One region of the Micromonospora sp. PTRAS2 genome, then DNA from elsewhere that is predicted to be linked to it. Evidence: riboswitches for the same ligand, from Rfam matches in the RefSeq annotation. Region 1 holds a riboswitch; each other region holds the start of a gene.
What was found. A riboswitch is a leader RNA that binds a small molecule or an ion and turns the genes downstream of it on or off. The one in region 1 is predicted to bind cobalamin.
Positions count from the first base shown of each region.

Region 1 (6,838 bases):
CGCCTACAACACCAGCACGATCGCCAACCCCACCGCCTGGCACCCGGACCGCCCGTACCTCTACACCGTCTACACGCAGGTGCGCGACGGCTCCACCTACGTGGACGAGCACAAGACCCGGATCGGCATCCGGAGCATCCAGTTCAACAAGAGCGACGGCAAGTTCTACATCAACGGCCAGGCGCTGAAGCTGCGCGGGCTCAACCGGCACGAGTCCTACCCCTACATCGGCCGGGCCGCGCCCAACCGGCTCCAGGCCAAGGACGCCGACATCATCAAGTACGAACTCGGCGCGAACATCGTGCGGACCTCGCACTACCCGCAGGACCCGGAGTTCCTCGACCGCGCCGACGAGATCGGTCTGCTGGTGATGGAGGAGATCCCCGGCTGGCAGCACATCGGCAACACCGCGTGGCAGGACATCGCGGTGGAGAACGTCCGCGAGATGGTGATGCGCGACCGCAACCACCCGTCGGTCGTGCTGTGGGGGGTGCGGATCAACGAGTCCGGCGACAACCACAACTTCTACACCCGCACCAACAACCTGGCCCGGCAGCTCGACCCGTCGCGTCCCACCGGCGGCGTGCGCAACTTCAAGGGCAGCGAGCTGCTGGAGGACGTCTACACCTACAACGACTTCTCCGGCACCGCGGAAGCGCCGACCGTGCTGCCGTGGCTGGTCACCGAGGCGGTCGGGCACACCTCCCCGCACAAGTCGTGGGACCCGGAGCAGACGCAGGTCAACACGATGCGGGTGCACCTGAACGTGCAGAACACCGCCGCCGGCAGGTCGAACATGGCCGGCGCGCTGGGCTGGGCGGCCTTCGACTACAACACCACGTTCGTGACCCCGCCGTCCTGCCAGGACTACACCTGCTACCACGGCGTCTCGGACATCTTCCGGATCCCGAAGATCGCCGCCGCCGCGTACGCCTCGCAGCGCGACCCGGCGCTGTACGGGCCGTACGTGTCGATCGCCAGCCAGTGGACGCCCGGCGTCTCCAGCGGCACCGTCTACGTCGGCGGCAACTGCCAGCAGGTCGAGCTGTTCGTCAACGGCGCGTCCCGCGGGCGCATCAACCCCAACGCGTACACGAGCCTGCCGCACCCGATGTTCCAGTTCACCGGGATCACCGTGAGCAGCGGGCAACTGCGGGCCGACTGCTGGATCGGCGGGCAGGTCGTGGCCACCGACACCCGGCACACCCCGGGCGCGGCGACCCGGCTGACGCTGACGGCCGACGACTCCGCGATCAAGGCCGACGGCGGGGACATGACCCGCGTCGTGGTCAAGGCCCTCGACAGCAACAACCAGGTGGTACCCACCAACAGCGCCCCCGTGTCGTTCACCGTCACCGGGCCCGGGGCGGTCGTGGGGGAGAGCCCGCTGGCCCTGGAGGCCGGCACCGGCGCGGTGTATCTCAAGAGCGCGCTGGGCCAGACCGGCGCGGTGACGCTGACGGCGTCGGCGCCGGGCCTGACGTCGGCGAACGTCACCGTGAACACGACCGCGTTCACCGACCCGATCGTGCCGACCAGCGGCGCGTACACGTTCGGCTTCCCGGTCGACGTCAACGACCGGCAGAGCTTCACCTACGCGGGGAGCTGGCAGGCCGTCGGGGACAACCAGACCTTCAGCAAGGACTACACCCGCAGCGGCACGGCCGGTGACACGGCCACCCTCACCGTCACCGGCAACCGCGTGGTGCTGTTCGGGGTGCAGGACCCGTCGCACGGCTCGGCCGCCGTCTCGGTCGACGGCGGCCCGGAGCAGACGGTCAGCTTCCAGGCGTCCGCCCGTCGCGGCAACGTGGCGCTCTTCAACAGCGGCACCCTCACCCAGGGGCAGCACGTCGTGCGGGTGCGGGTCGTCGGCAACGGCTCCGTCGCGCTGGACCGGGCGACCGTCGTGTCGGCCGCGCCGGCCGTGGTGGCGCCGCCCCCGGCGAACGGCGGCAACGGCCAGCAGGGCACCATCGTCGGCACCCAGTCCAACCGCTGCGTGGACGTGCCGAACTCGACGACGACCAACGGCACCCAGGTGCAGCTCTTCGACTGCGGCGGCGGCAGCAACCAGCGGTGGACCTACACGTCGAGCCGCCAGCTCCAGGTGTACGGCAACAAGTGCCTGGACGCCTACGGCCAGGGCACCAGCAACGGCACCACGGTCGTGATCTGGGACTGCAACGGCGGCAGCAACCAGCAGTGGAACGTCAACGCCAACGGCAGCATCACGGGCGTCGCGTCGGGGCTCTGCCTGGACGCCAGCGGCGCCGCCACCGCCAACGGCACGAAGATCGTCCTGTGGTCGTGCAACGGCGGCGCGAACCAGCAGTGGAGCCTGAAGACCTCCTAGCCGGCCGCAAACCCGGATCCGGGCCAGCCCGCGCACCTGCGGGCTGGCCCGTCGTCCGGCGGGTGGCCCGTGGTCGCCACTCACCTGGCGTGAGGGGAAAGTCACGCTGCGAGGCGACTCGCCCGACACATCATCTGGTGTTGCCATCTTCGCCTTGCGCCCATATATGGTGTCACCCGTAGCTGGTTCGGCCATCGGTCCACGGTGGTCGAGGCAAGAGGGAACCCGGTGTGATTCCGGGGCTGCCCCGCAGCGGTGAGTGGGAACGACCGCCGTCAACGAAGCACTGGGCCCGGCGGGGCCTGGGAAGCGACGGTCAGTAGGCACCGAGCACGACGCCCGCGAGTCCGAAGACCTGCCAGCGTGCCGCACGCGACGCGTGCGGCGGTCGAAGGCCGCGTGGGACGGCCGACGCCATCAGCCGGCAGCGGCGGCGGGTTGTGCCGTCGCGGGTGTCCGGCGGCGTCCTCCCGCGCGCCCTCGACCTCGGGGACGGGCTTGAGGAGGGCGAACATGAGCGCGACGCGCGAGCAGGCGGGGCCGGGGCAACGCCGGCACGTCATGCAGGTCCGTAAGCGGGACGGCGACACCGAGCCGGTGGACGTCAACAAGATCGTCGAAGCGGTGCAGCGCTGGGTCGCCGACCTGGACGAGGTCGACCCGCTGCGGGTGGCGACGAAGACGATCAGCGGCCTGTACGACGGGGCGACCACGGCCGAGCTGGACAAGCTGTCGATCCAGACGGCGGCGGAGCTGATCGGCGAGGAACCGCAGTACTCGAAGCTGGCGGCGCGGCTGCTGGCCGCGTACGTGGCCGAGGAGGTCCGCGGGCAGCAGGTGGAAAGCTTCAGCCAGTCCATCCGGTACGCCCACGGCCTGGGCCTGATCGGCGACGGCACGGCCGCCTTCGTGGCCGCCCACGCCCGCGAGCTGGACGACGCCGTCGACCCGGCCGGGGACCTGCGGTTCGAGTACTTCGGCCTGCGCACGGTCGCCGACCGTTACCTGCTGCGGCACCCGCAGACCCGGCTCGTGGTGGAGACGCCGCAGTACTGGCTGCTGCGGGTGGCCTGCGGGCTGTCGCAGACGGCGGGGGAGGCGGTCGACTTCTACCGCCTGATGTCCACCCTGGCGTACCTGCCCAGCTCGCCGACGCTGTTCAACTCCGGCACCCGGCACACCCAGATGTCGTCGTGCTTCCTGGTCGACTCGCCGCGCGACGAACTCGACTCCATCTACGAGCGCTACCACCAGGTGGCGAAGCTGTCGAAGTTCTCCGGCGGCATCGGCATCTCCTGGTCGCGGGTGCGCGGCCGGGGCGCGTTGATCCGGGGCACCAACGGGCGCTCGAACGGGATCGTGCCGTTTCTCAAGACGCTCGACGCCGGGGTGGCGGCGGTCAACCAGGGCGGCCGGCGCAAGGGCGCGGCCTGCGTCTACCTGGAGCCGTGGCACCCGGACATCGAGGAGTTCCTGGAGCTGCGGGACAACACCGGCGAGGAGTCCCGGCGCACCCACAACCTGAACCTGGCCAACTGGATCCCGGACGAGTTCATGCGCCGGGTCGAGGCCGACGGCGACTGGTCGCTGATCGACCCGTCCGACGCCCCCGAGCTGCCCGACCTGTACGGCGAGGCGTTCGACTCCGCGTACCGGGCGGCGGAGAAGAAGGCCGTCGGCACGGTCCGGGCCCGCGACCTGTACGGGCGGATGATGCGCACGCTCGCGCAGACCGGCAACGGGTGGATGACGTTCAAGGACGCGTCCAACCGGCTGTCCAACCAGACCGGCGAGCCGGGCAACGTGATCCACCTGTCGAACCTGTGCACCGAGATCCTGGAGGTCAACGACGACGCCGAGACGGCGGTGTGCAACCTCGGCTCGGTCAACCTGGGCGCGCACGTGGGTGCCGACGGCGTCGACTGGGACCGGCTGCGCGCGACCGTCCGCACGGCGGTGGTGTTCCTCGACCGGGTGATCGACATCAACTACTACCCGGCCGAGCAGGCGGCGGCGTCTAACCCGCGCTGGCGGCCGGTCGGGCTCGGGCTGATGGGCTTGCAGGACGCGCTGTTCACCCTGCGCCTGCCGTTCGACTCGCCCGAGGCCCGCGAGCTGTCGACCCGGGTGCAGGAGGAGATCTTCCTGACCGCGCTGGAGACCTCCGCCGGGCTCGCCGAGCGGTTCGGCCCGCACCCGGCGTACGCCCAGACCCGGGCCGCCAAGGGCGAGCTGCACCCGGACCTGTGGGGAGCGCGGGTCACGCAGCCGTCGCGGTGGGCCGCGCTGCGCGCGCGGATCGCCGCGCACGGCCTGCGCAACTCGCTGCTGGTCGCGATCGCGCCGACCGCCACCATCGCCTCGATCGCCGGCTGCTACGAGTGCATCGAGCCCCAGGTGTCCAACCTGTTCAAGCGCGAGACCATGTCCGGCGAGTTCCTCCAGGTCAACACGTACCTGGTCCGTGAGCTGAAGGCGCGCGGGCTGTGGACCCCGGCGATCCGCGAGCGGATCAAGCGGGACGAGGGCTCGGTGCAGGGCGTCACCGAGCTGCCCGAGGCGGTGCGGAGCCTGTTCCGCACGGCGTGGGAGCTGCCGCAGCGCGCGTTGATCGACCTGGCCGCCGCCCGCGCCCCGTACGTCGACCAGTCGCAGTCGCTCAACCTGTTCCTGAGCGCGCCGACCATCGGCAAGCTCTCCTCGATGTACCTGTACGCCTGGAAGTCCGGGCTCAAGACCACCTACTACCTGCGCTCGCGTCCCGCGACCCGCATCCAGCAGGCCACCGTCGCGGTCACCCCGGCCGCCGGGCCGGTCGTCGCCGTGAGCGCCGACGAGGCGCTGGCCTGCTCCCTGGAGAACCCCGAGAGCTGCGAGGCGTGCCAGTGACGACCGTTTCCGAACCCCGCTCCACCGCCGGCCAGCGGCACCTGCTGCTCGACCCCGGGATGGACCTGACCCTGCGGCCGATGCGCTACCCCCGGTTCTTCGACCGGTTCAAGGACGCGATCAAGAACACCTGGACCGTCGAGGAGGTCGACCTGCACTCCGACCTCGCCGACCTCGCCCGGCTCTCCCCGGCGGAGCAGCACCTGGTGTCCCGGCTGGTCGCGTTCTTCGCCACCGGCGACACGATCGTCGCCAACAACCTCGTGCTCAACCTCTACCAGCACGTCAACTCCCCGGAGGGCCGGCTCTACCTGTCCCGGCAGCTGTTCGAGGAGGCGGTGCACGTCCAGTTCTACCTCAACCTGCTGGACACCTACGTGCCGGACGAGCGGGAACGGTTCGCGGCGTTCGCTGCGGTGGAGAACATCCCGTCGATCGCCCGCAAGGCCGAGTTCTGCTTCACCTGGATCAACTCGATCCACGACCTGCGGGAGCTGCGGACGCGCGAGGACCGGCGGGCGTTCCTGCTCAACCTGATCTGCTTCGCCGCCTGCATCGAGGGGCTGTTCTTCTACGGCGCCTTCGCCTACGTGTACTTCCTGCGCTCGCGGGGGCTGCTGCACGGGCTGGCGTCCGGCACCAACTGGGTGTTCCGCGACGAGTCGATGCACATGGAGTTCGCCTTCGACGTGGTGGACACCGTACGCGCCGAGGAGCCGGAGCTGTTCGACGCGGAGCTGGAACGGCAGGTGCGGCAGATGCTGGCCGAGGCCGTGGAGTGTGAGGTGCAGTTCGCCGCCGACCTGCTGGAGCAGGGGGTGTCCGGGCTGTCGCTGGTCGACATGCGCGAGTACCTGCAGCACGTGGCCGACCGGCGGCTGGCCACGCTCGGCATCGAGCCGATGTACCACAGCCGCAACCCGTTCGCGTTCATGGAGCTGCAGGACGTGCAGGAGCTGTCGAACTTCTTCGAACGACGGGTGTCGGCCTACCAGGTGGGGGTGACCGGCACGGTCGGCTTCGACGAGGACTTCTGACCGGGCCTGCGCGGCGGCGACCGCCGCTAGGAGGCGATCGACGGCTGCCGCGGTCGCCGCCGCGCGGGCCGTGCGCTGGACTCCCGCACGACGAGCTCCGGCTGGAAGACCACGTGCCGGTGCTGGTGCTGCCCGGCGTTGTCGACCTCCTCCAGGAGCAACTGGGCGGCCGTGCGGCCGAGCTGCTCGCGGGGCTGCCGCACCGAGGACAGCGGCACCGCCGCGGCGGCCGCGTACTCGATGTCGTCGTAGCCGACGATGGCGATGTCCTGGGGGACCCGGATGCCCTGCCGGGTCAGCTCCTGGAGCACGCCGAGGGCGATCAGGTCGTTGGCGCACATCACGGCGGTGGGCCGGTCGGCCGCGGGTAGGGCGGTGAGCTCGCGGGCGGCGGACCGGCCCGCGCCGACGGTCAGGTTCGGGGTCGTGACGTTGATCAGCTCCGCGTTGCCCTCCAGCGCCTGGGTGACGCCCGCGCGCCGGTCGGCGACCTGCGCGATGCTGAGCGGGCCGCCGACGAAGGCGATCCGCCGGTGCCCCTGCTCGACCAGGTGGT
Region 1 is NZ_JBSWBU010000008.1:109,120-115,957, forward strand. Features, by position in the region: gene ACVMYR_RS23455 (glycoside hydrolase family 2 TIM barrel-domain containing protein) at 1-2,356, shown strand, start outside; cobalamin riboswitch at 2,523-2,733, shown strand; gene ACVMYR_RS23460 (ribonucleoside-diphosphate reductase subunit alpha) at 2,870-5,245, shown strand; gene ACVMYR_RS23465 (ribonucleotide-diphosphate reductase subunit beta) at 5,305-6,282, shown strand; gene ACVMYR_RS23470 (LacI family DNA-binding transcriptional regulator) at 6,309-6,838, opposite strand, start outside.

Region 2 (6,838 bases), on a different contig from region 1:
CGTCGCCGGCACGTCCGCCGGAGCCGCCGGGTTCCTGCCCGGGGCCGCCGTCGGCCTGTTCGCCTTCGGCTACGGCGCCGGCACCTGCGACGTGGCGATGAACATCGAGGGTACGACGGTCGAGCGGCGGCTGGGGCGTACCATCCTGCCCCGGTTCCACGCGGCCTGGAGCCTCGGGTCGGTGGCCGGGGCGGGGATCGGCGCCGGTGCCGCGCGGGTCGGGGTGCCCATCGCCGCGCACCTGAGCGTCCTCGCGGTGGTGGTGATGGTCGGCACGCTGCTCGGGGTCCGGACGTTCCTCCCCAGCGCCAGCACCGCACCGGCCGGCGGGGAGAGAGCCGCCGCCTCGGCCCGGCGCGCGTCGCTGCTCGCCGCCTGGCGGGAGCCGCGCACGCTGCTCATCGGCCTGCTGGTGCTGGTGATGGCGTTCACCGAGGGCAGCGCCAACGACTGGCTGGCCGTGGCCTTCGTCGATGGGTACGGGCTCAGCGAGGCGGCCGGCGCCGCCGTGTTCGGGGTGTTCGTGGTCGGCATGACCATCGGGCGTACCGCCGGAACGGTGGCGATCGACCGCTGGGGTCGGGTGCCGGTGCTGTTCGGCACCATCCTGCTCGCCGTCGTGGGTGCCGGTCTCGCGGTGCTGGCCGGCGGCGGGCCGGTGGCCATCGTCGGCGTCGCACTGTGGGGGCTGGGCGCGTCGCTCGGCTTCCCAGTGGGGCTCAGCGCCGCCGCCGACCAGGAGGACGGGGCGCCGGCCCGGGTCAGCGTCGTCGGGGTGATCGGCTACACGGCCTTCCTCGGCGGCCCGCCGCTACTCGGCCTGCTCGGCGATCACGTGGGCACCCTGCGGGCGCTGCTGTTGGTGCCGCTGCTCCTGGTGCCCGCCCTCGCCCTGGTCCCGGTGCTCCGGCCGCCGGCCGACACGCGCCACCGCCCGGCCTAGCCCCGACCCACGGGGCGACGTCCCGTGCCGACCGTCGACCCCCACTCCCGACCGCCGGCCACGGGCCCCGCCCACCGCCCACCGCCGGTCACGGGATCGGCCGTCGGAGCCGCTCGCTCCTCAGCCGCCCTCATTACGCAAGGTGACTCGCCGGCCGTCGTCGCTGCCGGAAGTCACCCACCCGTCGGGGCGCTTTGCTCTGCACCCACATACGCAGTGCTCGCGCAGCGTGACCGCGTCGGTGCGTCGCCGTTCATTCGTGATCTCCTATTCGGCCAGCTCGACCCAGATGCTGCGTCGGTGGGTGCAGAGCAAAGGGCCGAATGTGAGTGGGAGGGGCGATACTGGTGGTGACGGAGGGGTAGGCGGGTGCACGGGCGAGCGCGCCGGTGTGCGGCGGTTGCGCAGAGTGGTCAGTCGGTGGCGGGCTTCGGGTCGCGGTGGCGGTCCGGGTCGCGGTGGCGGTCCGGGCGCAGCCAGACGCGCAGCGGACCGACCCGCCGGAAACCCGCCTCCTCGGCCGGCGGCAGGCCGCCGCCGGATTCGTAGCCGACCAGCGGCCGGCCCGGGCAGGCGGCCACGACGCCGCGCCACACCCCGGCGAGATCCCCGTCGGCGGCGAAGACGTTGGAGACCCCGACCGCCGGGCCGCAGTCGGTGAGCACGGCGCCTGCGGTGACCGCGCCGTCGCCCGCGCGCCGGGCGAGGATCGTCACCCGCGGGTCGGCCAGCAGCGCCGGCCGGCGTAGGGCCTTGCTGCCGGCTGCGGCGGACCAGGCGGCCAGCCCCCGCGCCGACGTGACCGGAGCCAGCGCCGTCGGGCCCGCCCCAGGCGGCGCGACGAGCGGCGCGACGAGCGGCGTGCCGGGCGGCGTGAGGGGCGACGCGACGAGCGGCGTCGCGGGCGGCCCGGCGGGCGGGCGGTGGATCCACTCGGCCGCGAAGAGCACCCGGAAGCCGTGCGGGGCGAGATCCAGGTCGGCGAAGCTGTCCTTCACCGACGCGCCGGGCCCGGCGTCGATCCGGGCCAGCAGTCGGGCGGCGTCCACGCCCGGGCGCAGCGTCACCGCGTCCGGATACCACGGTGGGGAACGGCGGGGCACCGTCCAGGCGTCCGTGTCGCGCGCCCCCACGAGGCCGTGGGCCCGGCCGACCAGGTCGCACCAGTCGGCGTTGTCCCGCGCCGCCACCGCCCGCCACGCCACCACGGGGCGAGTGTACGGGGAGGCCCGGGCGGGGTCAGCTTCCTCTCATCCCGCGTCCAGCAGGCTGCCAGGCGGGGATGGTCCACTGGAGCGTACGCCGAGGAGAGGAGCCGGGCATGGGCTGGTTCAGCCGCCGCCGACCCGCCGCCGACGGAACTCCGACGAAGCTCGACCGCGAGGCGACGCCGGACGACCTCGCCGCCCTGGAGGCGTTCGTCCGCAGCCGCCGGGGGGTGGAGTTCTATCTGGAACCGGAGACCACCGCGACCGACACCACGGTGATGGCGATCGCCCACGACGGCGAGTGGATCCGTCGGCGGACCGGGTCGCCGCGGGCCGCCGCGAAGATCGCCCAACGGCACGCCGTGCCGTTGTACGAGGCCGCGCGCACCGGATACCCGGAGCGCATGCGGGCCTGGAACCGGGCGCACCCGGAGCGCCGGGCGCACTGACCCGCCGGGCCGGCGCACTGACCCGCGTCGGCGCGCACCGGCCCGCCGCGCGGCGTCGCTCAGCGCACGTGCGCGGCGATGGCGCGCGCGCAGTCGAGCGACTCGGTGCGGCCGGTGTCGACCTCGACGTCGTAGCGGACGCCCTCGTGCACGGTCTCGGCCTGCGTCGCCGCCATCCCGATCACCCGGTCGCCCCGGGCGATCTCCCGGCCCGCCGCGACGGCCGGGGCGCACCGCACCCCGGCCCACAGCACCTCGAGACCGGTCAGGTAGCCGCGGAGGCGCTCCTGGGACGCGCCGCCACCGAGGAAGACCTCGTCCAGGACGATCCGCGCCCCGGCGCCCGCCATCGCGGCGATGCCGACCAGCCAGGCGTGCTGCACGGCGAGGAAGTCCTCCCCGACGTCGACCTCGCCCCGCCGGCCGAAGCTCAGCCCGGCGGGGGAACCCAGCATGGCCGGCGGCAGCCGGTCGATCAGGTCGTCCACGCCGAAACTGATCCACGGGTGCGGCAGGACGCGCTGGAGGCACCGGACGATCGCGGACTTGCCCGAGCTGGAGCCGCCGTTGAGCACGATGACCTGCGTCGCCACCTGATCGGTTTCCCTTCGGGCAATTCCCGTCTCGCGCGAGCGGGTGATGATCGGAATCAGCCTAACCAATCCGCGGGTCGGTCGGCGGGAAAGGACGCGCGAAGCGACCCGGAGCCATCGGCGTACGACAATTGCTTGTGCCGCATCCGATTCCTTGAGCCATTGTCGTCACTCGATGTCGAGCGGGGTGGGAGTGGCCGGGAGCCCGGCGTTGACCGGCGGCGGTCGGGTGTGGCAGCATTCGCGGCCTGACGGCAGTGAAGGAAGCCGGTGCGATTCCGGCGCGGTCCCGCCACTGTCACCGGGGAGCGATCCCCCCTCGTGAGTCACGGCCGTGTGTCTGCGGTTGGAAGGCCGGGGGAGAGCGTCGATCCGGGAGCCAGGATACTTCGGCCGTCGGAGCGACCCCAGGGCGTGGACACCCGAGGAGGACCCGATGACGCACGGCGTCTCGCACATCGACGACCATCGTCGCCGCCTGCTGGCGCGCGGCAGCCTGCCCGCGCCCCGTCGCCGCACCTGAGCCCGCGCACCGCGCCATGCTGCGCGCCCGGCGCCCCGGCCGTCGCCGGTGAACCGGCCGCAGGCCCGCCGTACCCGCTGAACCCGCGCCCCTGCCTGCCCGCCGGCGGCCCACCCGCCGCCCGGTGCGTCACTCTCCGGAGCCTTCCGTGCGCATCCTGCTGCTGTCTACCGCCGACACCGACCTGCTCGCCGCCCGGGCCAGTGGCGCCGGCTACCGGCTGGCCAACCCCGCCCGGGTCGCCGCCGACGCCGTGCCGGCGCTGCTCGACGGCGTCGACCTCGCCGTCGTACGGCTGCTCGGCGGCCGGCAGGCGTGGCCGGACGGCCTCGCGGCCGTGCTCGGCTCCGGGGTGCCGACGGTCGTCCTCGGCGGCGAGGCGGTCCCCGACGCCGAGCTGATGGCCGCGTCCACCGTGGCCTCCGGGGTGGCCACCGACGCCCTGGCGTACCTGGTCGAGGGCGGGCCGGGCAACCTCGCCGAGCTGGCCCGGTTCCTCTCCGACACGGTGCTGCTCACCGGCGAGGGCTTCGCCCCGCCCGCGCCCACCCCCGGGCACGGCGTCCACGGCGACCGCCCCCACAAGCCCGAGCGGCCGACCGTCGGGATCGTCTTCTACCGGGCGCACGCCCTGGCGGGGAACACCGCCTTCGTCGACGCCCTCGCCGACGCGGTCGACGCCGCCGGGGCGAACCCCCTGCCGATCTTCTGCGGCTCGCTGCGCGGGCTCGCCCCCGGCGACGGGCCGCTGGAGCTGTTCGCCCGCTGCGACGCCCTCGTCGTCACCGTGCTCGCCGCCGGCGGGACCGTGGCCGCCGACGCCTCCGGCGGGGGCGACGACGACGCCTGGGACGTCGGCGCGCTCGCCGCCCTCGACGTGCCGATCGTGCAGGCGCTCTGCCTCACCAGCACCCGCGAGCAGTGGGCCGGCAGCGACGCCGGTCTGTCCCCACTGGACGCCGCCATGCAGGTGGCCATCCCCGAGTTCGACGGCCGGATCGTCACCGTGCCGTTCTCGTTCAAGCGGATCGACGCCGACGGGCTGTCGGTCTACGAGCCCGACCCCGAGCGGGCCGCCCGGGTCGCCGGGATCGCCACGCGTCAGGCCCGGCTGCGGCACGTGCCCAACGCCGACAAGCGGCTGGCGATCGTGCTCAGCTCCTACCCGACGAAGCACTCCCGGGTCGGCAACGCCGTCGGCCTGGACACCCCCGCCTCGGCGGTGCGGCTGCTCGCCGCGCTGGCCGCCGCCGGCTACCACCTCGGGGACCGGCCGGTGCCCGACGACGGGGACACGCTCATCCACGCCCTGATCGCCGCCGGCGGCCACGACGTGGAGTGGCTCACCCCCGAGCAGCTCGCCGACGCCGACGCCCGGGTGCCGCAGGCAAGCTACCGGCGTTGGTTCGACGCGGTCCCGGCCGGGCTGCGCGACCGGATCCGCGAGCACTGGGGCGAGCCGCCCGGCGAGCTGTACGTCGACGACGGCCACGTCGTGCTCGCCGGCCTGCGGCTGGGCAACGTGCTGCTGGCGATCCAGCCGCCGCGCGGCTTCGGCGAGAACCCGATCGCCATCTACCACGATCCCGACCTGCCGCCCAGCCACCACTACCTCGCCGCGTACCGCTGGCTGGCCGCGCCGGAGGCCGACGGCGGGTTCGGCGCGGACGCCGTGGTGCACCTCGGCAAGCACGGCACGCTGGAGTGGCTGCCCGGCAAGGGCCTCGGCCTGGCCGCCGACTGCGCCCCCGACGCCGTCCTCGGCGACCTGCCGCTGGTGTACCCGTTCATCGTCAACGACCCCGGCGAGGGCACCCAGGCCAAGCGCCGCGCCCACGCCGTCGTCGTCGACCACCTCGTTCCGCCGATGGCCCGCGCCGAGACGTACGGCGACCTGGCGAAACTCGAACAGCTCCTCGACGAGTACGCCACCGTGCAGGCCCTCGACCCGGCGAAGGTGCCGACGGTGCGGGCGCAGATCTGGGACCTGGTGCGCGCCGCCGAGCTGCACCACGACCTGCACACCGCCGACATGCCCGCCGCCGACGACTTCGACGACTTCGTGCTGCACCTCGACGGGTACCTGTGCGAGGTCAAGGACGTGCAGATCCGCGACGGCCTGCACGTCCTCGGCGGCGCGCCCACCGGCGACGCCCGGGTCAACCTGGTCCTCGCCGTGCTGCGCGCCCCCCAGGTGTGGGGCGGGGTGCGCGCCCTGCCCGGCCTGCGCCAGGCGCTCGCCGCCGCGTACGGCCTCGACGAGGCCGCTCTGCTCGCCGAGCCGGGACGGCGCATCGCCGTGCCGAAGGAGCTGACCGCCGTGGCCGACGGCCCCGCCGGCACCGCCGCCGACGCCGTCGACCTGATCGAGGGCCTGGCCCGCCGTCTCGTCGTCGCCATGGAGACCCTCGGCTGGGCCGCCGCCGAGGCCAGCACCACCACCGACGCCGCCGCCAGCACCGACGCCAGCACCGCCGCCGACGCCATCGCCGACCGTGTCGATGCCGTCGTCGCGGAGGTCGCCGGCCGGGCGATCCCCGACGCCGCCGACGTGCTGCGCTTCGCCGCCCGCGAGGTGGTGCCCCGGCTGGCGCGGACCACCGACGAGGTCGACCGGGTGCTCGGCGCGCTCGACGGCCGGTTCGTGCCGCCCGGCCCGTCCGGCTCGCCCACCCGGGGCCTGGTCAACGTGCTGCCCACCGGGCGCAACTTCTACTCCGTCGACCCGAAGGCCATCCCCAGCCGCAACGCCTGGGACGTCGGCGTGGCCCTCGCGGACTCGCTGCTGGCCCGGCACCTCGCCGACACCGGCGCCTATCCCCGCTCGGTGGGGCTCACCGTCTGGGGCACCAGCGCCATGCGCACCCAGGGCGACGACGTCGCCGAGGTGCTCGCCCTGCTCGGCTGCCGCCCCACCTGGGACGACCGGTCCCGCCGGGTCACCGGCGTCGAGGTGGTGCCGCTCGCCGAGCTGGGCCGGCCCCGCGTCGACGTCACCGTCCGCATCTCCGGGTTCTTCCGCGACGCGTTCCCGCACGTCGTCGCGCTGATCGACGACGCGGTGCGCCGGGTCGCCGCCCTCGCCGAGCCGGCCGAGCAGAACTACGTCGCCGCGCACGTCG
Region 2 is NZ_JBSWBU010000009.1:123,533-130,370, forward strand. Features, by position in the region: gene ACVMYR_RS24985 (MFS transporter) at 1-943, shown strand, start outside; gene ACVMYR_RS24990 (hypothetical protein) at 1,357-2,151, opposite strand; gene ACVMYR_RS24995 (hypothetical protein) at 2,265-2,600, shown strand; gene cpt (chloramphenicol phosphotransferase CPT) at 2,660-3,193, opposite strand; cobalamin riboswitch at 3,454-3,583, shown strand; gene cobN (cobaltochelatase subunit CobN) at 3,865-6,838, shown strand, end outside.
Region 2: it holds a riboswitch for cobalamin, as region 1 does, so the genes downstream of both, cobN (cobaltochelatase subunit CobN) here and ACVMYR_RS23460 (ribonucleoside-diphosphate reductase subunit alpha) in region 1, are expected to answer to the same signal.

Region 3 (6,838 bases), on a different contig from region 1:
CACGCCATGGCCGCACCGGGTCGCTCCGCCGCACGGCGGGTCGGGCAGGTACTCACCGGGTTCGGCGCGCTGGTCGTGCTGATCGCCGTACTCGTCGGGGGGCCGGTGGCGTTGCTCGCGTTCGCCGGGAACCCGCTGCCCGACCACCTGCCCAGCCTCGCCGAGATCGGTGCCACGCTCACCAGCCGGGACGACGGTCAGCTCTTCCTGCGGGCGCTGGCCCTGGTCGGCTGGTTCGGCTGGGCCACGTTCGCCTTCTCCGTGCTCGTGGAGCTGGGCGCGCAGACGCTACGCCGACCGGCACCCCGGCTGCCCGGGATGAGCCGGCAGCAGCGCGCCGCCGCGGCGCTGGTCGGCTCGGTGGCCTTGATCATCGCGGCGAGCCCGGCCGCCGCCAGCGCGGCCACCGTGCTGTCCGGCCCGTATCCCGCCGCCGCACCCGCCGCCGTCGCCGGGGCACCGGTGGCCCGCCCGGTCGCCGCGCTGCCGGTGGTCGACGCCCGGGCAACGATGCCGACGGCCGCCACGGCGGCCGACCTTCGGCAGGAGGCGGAACCGACGGTGTACCGGGTCGCCAAGGGCGACTACCTGGGCGAGGTCGCCGAGCGCTATCTCGACGACTTCGACCGCTACCGGGACGTGGCGAAGCTGAACCGGCTGGGCGACCCCGACCGCATCCGCCCCGGGCAGCTGATCACGCTGCCCGACGGCGTCCACGACACCGGGGCCCGCAGGCACGCGACCGGGAAGCTGGTGGTCCGGCCCACGACGCCCACCCCCGGCGGTACGGTCACCCCCCGGCCGCCGTCGGCACCCGCCACCCCGCCCGCCGCCGACGCGCCGGCCGCACCAGGTGCGGCCCAGCCCTCGCCCACGCCGCCCTCGCCCACCTCGCCACGGGCCACCCGCCCCGCCCCCGGCCCCTCCGCCGCCCAGCCGCCGGCCGGCTCGTCGTCGGCGGGCTCGTCGCACGGCACCCAGCAGGTCGCCCAGCCGCCCTCAGGGCCGCAGCCCGCGATGGCCGCCGGAGCGTCCCGGGCGGGGGCGGGCGACCAGATGAACCGGCCCCTCGCCGTCTCCGCGGTACTCGCCGTCGCCAGCATCGTCGGAGCGCAGATCGGGGCCGTCCTCGGGCTACGCCGCCGGCCGGCGGTCGCCAGGGCCACCAGCAGCGCACGGGCCCTCGTCACCGGCCGGCACCGCCGGGACTGACCCCCGAGCCGAGGCACGGCACCGAGCCGGGCGGGGTCAAGCCGGGCCGGGCCGAGCCGGGCGGGGCCGAGCCGGGCCGGGCCGAGCCGGGCCGGGCCGGGCCGAGCGGGGCCGAGCCGAGCCGGGCGGGGCCGGGCGGGGCGAATGATCGACTTCATGTCGCCGACATGGGGGCATCCGGCGTGCGGGAAACCGCCATGTCGCCGACATGGCGGCCGGGCCCGCAGGTCTGGCCTGGGCCGGCCGGGCCTCAGGGCAGCCTCGCCTCCAGGACCCCGTCGACCACCCGGGTCGGCAGGATCTGCTGGTCGTTCCCGGACGGCCCGTGCATGACCTCGCCTCCGTTGAGCCGGAACGCGCTCCCGTGCCACGGGCAGACGACGCAGGCATGTCCGTCGATCTCGGTGACCTCGCCCTCGCCGAGCGGGCCGCTCTGGTGCGGGCAGCGCTCCAGCATCACCGTGACCTCGTCGCCGTGCCGGTAGAGGATCACCGAGACGTCGTCCACCTCGCGGGTGACCAGCTTCCGCTGGGGCAGGTTGGCCATGTCCGCCAGCGGGTGCCAGCCCTCGCCGATCCGGTGCAGTTCGGAGATGCTCTGGTTGACCTGCGCCCCCTGCTTGTACGCGAGGTGCCCGCCGAGGTACGCCCCCGCGCTCGCCGCGCCCAGCCCGAGGTAGGCCAGCGCCCGCCCCGTCCCGTGCCGCCCGCGCAGCCGGGCCGCCAGCGAGCCCGCGTACAGGGTCAGGCCGACGGCGTTGGCGGCGGCGTGCACCAGCCCGACGCGGCGCTGCTCCCGGGAGAGGGCCGCCCAGTCGTTCAGGCCGGCGATCGCCGCCGGGACGGCGCTGACGGTGCCCAGCCCCACCAGGGCGGTGGCCGCCCGGCGCTGGCCGGGCATCAGGTCGAGTACGGCCGCGCTGATCCAGGAGCCGACCGGCACCTGCACCAGCGCCGGGTGCAGCGGATGGCCGATGAAGACGCCGTGCAGCAGGTCGCGGACCCGCTGCGGGCGCAGAGTGGCCTGGACGCCGCGCTGCAGCCGGTCGCCGGCCTGGTCCAGGGCCGAAGCCTGTTCGAGTTTCGTCAAGAGTGCCCGCATTCCGTCCGACTTCCCGGCAGAAGCGGTCGCAAACCGGGCAGCCGTGCCGGGTGTCCGGCGTACGCACGGGTCGCGCGTACGCCGGACGCGGGACCCCGGCTACCGGCAGATGAACTGGGTGGTGCCGCTGTACTGGGTCGTGCTGCCGTCGAAGTAGCTGTAGCTGGCCCGCACCGGGTGGCCGAGGTTGCTGGCCGGGCAGGTGGCGAAGAGGGTCGACCCGGCGGTCGTGAAGGTGCCGACGCTGCCGGAGTACCAGGTGATGCTCCAGGTCGTCGTGCCGGCGCTGCTGGCGTCGCAGTAGAACTGAGACGCCATGGACTCGCAGAAGGGTGCCGGGGCGGCGGCGAGGGCCGGGGTGGCACCGGCGGCGAGGCCCAGGGCGGCGAGGGCGGACGCGGCCAGGACCTTGACGGTGGTACGCATGGAACTCCTCCCAACGTAGCTAAGTGATGACTCAGCGCCACGCCAGCCTAGCCACCGCATAGACGTACCTGAATTAGCCGTTTGGTCGGTCGGTCACCCGTTGCGGCCAGCGGTCGTGGTGCACCGCCTCGGCGAGGGGCCGGCGTCGCCGCCACCCGTGCCGCTCCAGGTCGGGCACGGCCTCCAGGTGCGTGACCGGCCCGACGCAGAGCCAGGCCACCGGCCGGATGCCGGCCGGCACGCCCAGCAGCTCGGCGAGGAACGGCTCCCGGTAGAAGGAGACCCACCCGACGCCCAGCCCCTCGGCGGTGGCGGCGAGCCAGAGGTTCTGGATGGCCAGGCAGACCGAGTAGAGGCCGGCGTCGGCGATGGCGTGCCGCCCGAGCACGGCCGGGCCGCCGCGCTCCGGGTCGTACGTGACGACGACCGCCAGCGTCGACTCCAGCACCCCGTCGATCTTGATACGCGCGAACCGCTCGGCCGCCGCGCCGTCCAGGGTGGCGGCGAACGTGGCCCGCTCGGCCTGCACGTGCCGGTGGAACCGGCGGCGGACGGCGGCGTCCCGGACCAGGACGAAGTCCCACGGCTGCGAGTACCCGACGCTGGGCGCGGCGTGCGCGGCGTCGAGGATCCGGTGCAGGGTGTCGGCCGGCACCGGCTCCCCGGTGAACTGGGCCCGGACGTCCCGGCGGCGGTGGATGGCGTCGTAGAGTTCCACAGGCAGGCTCCCGCTGCGCTCGGCCCACCCAGCGGGTGGGCGGTCGACGCGAGGCCGGTCTTCGGACTCCCGGATCGACGCCTGCCCGTCCGCCTTCCCAGCCGCACGGCCAGTGGCTGCGCTCCTCGCGCGTGGACGGTGGCTCCCCGGTCACCGCGGCGGGCCCGTGCCGGATTCACACCGGCTTCCCGATTCTCCCCGCACCCGCGGGGCACCTCGCATGATCGTGCCGCCGGCGATGCTAACCCGTGTCAGCGGTGCAGCGTCCGGCCGGGCAGTTCCCCGTACGTGGTGAGGTAACGGGCGGCGAAGCGGCGCGGGTCGGCGAATCCCCAGCGCGCGGCGGTCGCGGCCACGGAGGTGCCGTCGCCGGGCGTGGCCCGGGACAGTTCCTGGCGGGCCAGGTCGAGTCGCACCCGACGCAGGTAGGCCAGGGGGGTCATGCCGAGCTGACTGCGGAACGCGAGCTGCACGGCGCGGGGGGTGGCGCCGGCGGCGCGGGCGATGTCGACGAGGCCGATGTCGGTCCCGGCGGCGGACTCGATGAAGGCGATCGCCCGGCGCAGGGTCCCCGCGTGGGCGTCGGCCCGGTCGCACGGCCGGTCCTCCCGGAGGGCGTTGCTGGGAAACGCGGCGAGCGTCGCCGCGGCGAGCAGGCGGCCGAGGCCACCGAGGACGAGCGGGGACGCGCCCGGCGCGCCGCCGGCGGCCATGACGGACTCCGCGTACCGGACGGTCTGCCGCCACCGCCACTCCGCCTCGGCGCGGATCGGCCGGAAGCTGACGAACCGCAGGGGTGCCAGCGGCCGGTCCGGATCGGCGCGGGCGACCTGGTCGATCAGCGAGAGGTCCAGCAGGACGCAGGTCACGTCCAGGTCGCTGGACCACGAGGAGCCGGGCAGGTCGGGCTGGTACAGCACGGCGACCTCGCCGGGCCCGACCATCTCGTCGACACCGTCGCAGCGGCGCCCGAAGCACCCCCGGCGGGGGGCGGCGAGCAGGACGTACCCGAGGGGTTCCGCCTGCACCCGCAGGTCGAGGGCGATGCTGACGTCGTCGATGCAGAACGCACCGGCGTTCCACCGGTCGTGGCGGAGCGGAAGCCCGGTCGGCACGGCGGCCAGCCGCACGCTGCGTCCGTACGCGGTCTCGTAGACGTGCGCCGCCTCCGCCGGGTCGCTGGTCGAGAACCGGGTGAGCGTGGGCGGGCCGTGATTACCCGAAGTCACCAATTCACCCCCCTGGGTCACGAGGGAGCCTAGCTACCCGCGCGGGCGGACAGTGCAACGGCACGCCGGAGCGCCACCTCCCAGGCCCGAGGGATTCTCGCCGCCGGTCAGCTCCGCAGGGTCTGGCTGGGCGGCCGCCCGTAGGCCCGGCGGTACTCGGTGGCGAACCGGCCCAGGTGAGCGAAGCCCCACCGGGCGGCGACGGCGGCCACGGTGAGGCCCGCGCCGGGCTCGGCGGCCTGGAGTTCGGTGTGCACCCGTTCCAGGCGTACCCGTCGCAGATAGCGCGTCGGGGTGGTGTCGAGGTGCTTGCGGAATGCCTGCTGGAGCGCCCGCGCGCCCAGCCCGGCCGCGACCGCCACGTCGGTCACGGTCAGGGCCTGGTCCGCGTACTGCTCGATGTAGGCGACCGCACGACGGACCGCGGCCGGCGCGACGCCCCCCGCGCCGCGCGTCGGCGCCTCGGTCATCGTCGTGTTGGGAAACGTGGCCAGCGCGACGGCCACCAGCAGGCCCGTCGCCTCCGCCTGCACCAGCGCGTTGGACCCGAACGCGGCGCCCGGCAGCGCCACCTGGGTGAGATAGCGCGTGGTGTTGCGCCAGAGCTGGGCGGCGGACGGGGACACCGGCGACAGCCCCTGGAACCGCAGGTCGACCGGCGCGAGGCCGCACCGCTCCTGCGCCACCCGCCGCACGTCGGCCAGGGGAAGCTCCACGGCGAGGACCTCCATGTCGCGGTGCAGGATCGCCCTGGTCCGCCCAGGCGGCACCAGCAGCAGGTCACCCGCGCCGGCCATCACCTCCCCGGCCCCGACGTCGACCCCCCAGCCGCCGGAGAGCACCTCCGCCACCCCGACGACGTCCCGGGTGAACACGTCGTTGTCCGCGTTCATCGGATAGCGCACCCGGGCCACGCTGGCCGAGCCAAACCGCGCGTGGGCGGCCCGGAAGACGACCCCACCGCGGCGGTCGAAGGCGCGGAGCCGATGCTCGGGGTAGGCCGCCAACAGCCAGCGGTGCGCCTCGTCCGGGTCGTCCGTGACGAGCCGCGACCACAGCCCCGACTGGTCGGTGGCCGCCTCGTCGCCACAGTCGACCCGCTTCGTCGCGGACGGCCCCGCCCCGGTACGTCCTGTCACGACATCTCCCCGCATCGCCGGCGGCGGCGCCGACCGGCGTCCCTCACCCTCACCTCACCCGGGGCCCACGGCGACGGGCGACGGACACCGCACGAGTACGCGTCGCCACGTTCGGTGGCCCTTCAGCGCGCATTCTGACGGCCGACGAAAGGCGAGAGAAGCCGCCACGGGCCGGGCTGTCCGCCGTGCGAAGCCGATGTACGGAGTACGAACACCGGTGGCCGTCCGGCAGGGTGGTCACGCCCGCGCTGGTGCGTCGGCGTCCGGGCAGGGCATGCTGTCCCGATGGGGGTACGGGTCGAGCACGCCGCCGCGGTGACCACGGTGATCCTGGACCGGCCGGCGTCCCGCAACGCCGTCGACGGTCCCACCGCCCGGGCCCTGGCCGACGCATTCCGCGCCTTCGAGGCCGACCCGGCGGCAGCGGTCGCCGTGCTGTGGGGGGCCGGCGGCACGTTCTGCGCCGGGGCGGACCTCAAGGCGATCGGCACGCCGAGCGGCAACCGGGTCGAGCCGGACGGCGACGGCCCGATGGGCCCGACGCGGCTGCGGCTGTCCAAGCCGGTGATCGCCGCGATCTCCGGGTACGCCGTGGCCGGCGGGCTGGAGCTGGCGCTCTGGTGCGACCTGCGGGTCGCCGAGTCCGACGCGGTGCTCGGCGTGTTCTGCCGGCGCTGGGGCGTGCCACTGGTCGACGGCGGCACCGTCCGCCTGCCGAGGCTGATCGGCGAGAGCCGGGCGATGGACCTGATCCTCACGGGCCGGCCGGTCCCGGCCGAGGAGGCGTACGCGATGGGGTTGGTGAACCGGCTGGTCGCGCCGGGTGCGGCCCGCGCGGAGGCCGAGCGGCTGGCCGCCGAGATCGCCCGGCACCCGCAGGCGTGCCTGCGCAACGACCGGGCGGCCGTGCTGGCCGGCGCGAACCTGCCCGAGCCGGACGCCCTCGCGGTGGAGCTGGCCTACGGCGCGGCGTCCCTCGCGGCCGACGCGACGGCGGGGGCGGCCCGCTTCG
Region 3 is NZ_JBSWBU010000001.1:663,261-670,098, forward strand. Features, by position in the region: gene ACVMYR_RS03175 (LysM peptidoglycan-binding domain-containing protein) at 7-1,212, shown strand; gene ACVMYR_RS03180 (Rieske 2Fe-2S domain-containing protein) at 1,463-2,314, opposite strand; gene ACVMYR_RS03185 (hypothetical protein) at 2,414-2,740, opposite strand; gene bluB (5,6-dimethylbenzimidazole synthase) at 2,814-3,458, opposite strand; cobalamin riboswitch at 3,494-3,692, opposite strand; gene ACVMYR_RS03195 (AraC family transcriptional regulator) at 3,710-4,687, opposite strand; gene ACVMYR_RS03200 (AraC family transcriptional regulator) at 4,795-5,826, opposite strand; gene ACVMYR_RS03205 (crotonase/enoyl-CoA hydratase family protein) at 6,112-6,838, shown strand, end outside.
Region 3: it holds a riboswitch for cobalamin, as region 1 does, so the genes downstream of both, bluB (5,6-dimethylbenzimidazole synthase) here and ACVMYR_RS23460 (ribonucleoside-diphosphate reductase subunit alpha) in region 1, are expected to answer to the same signal.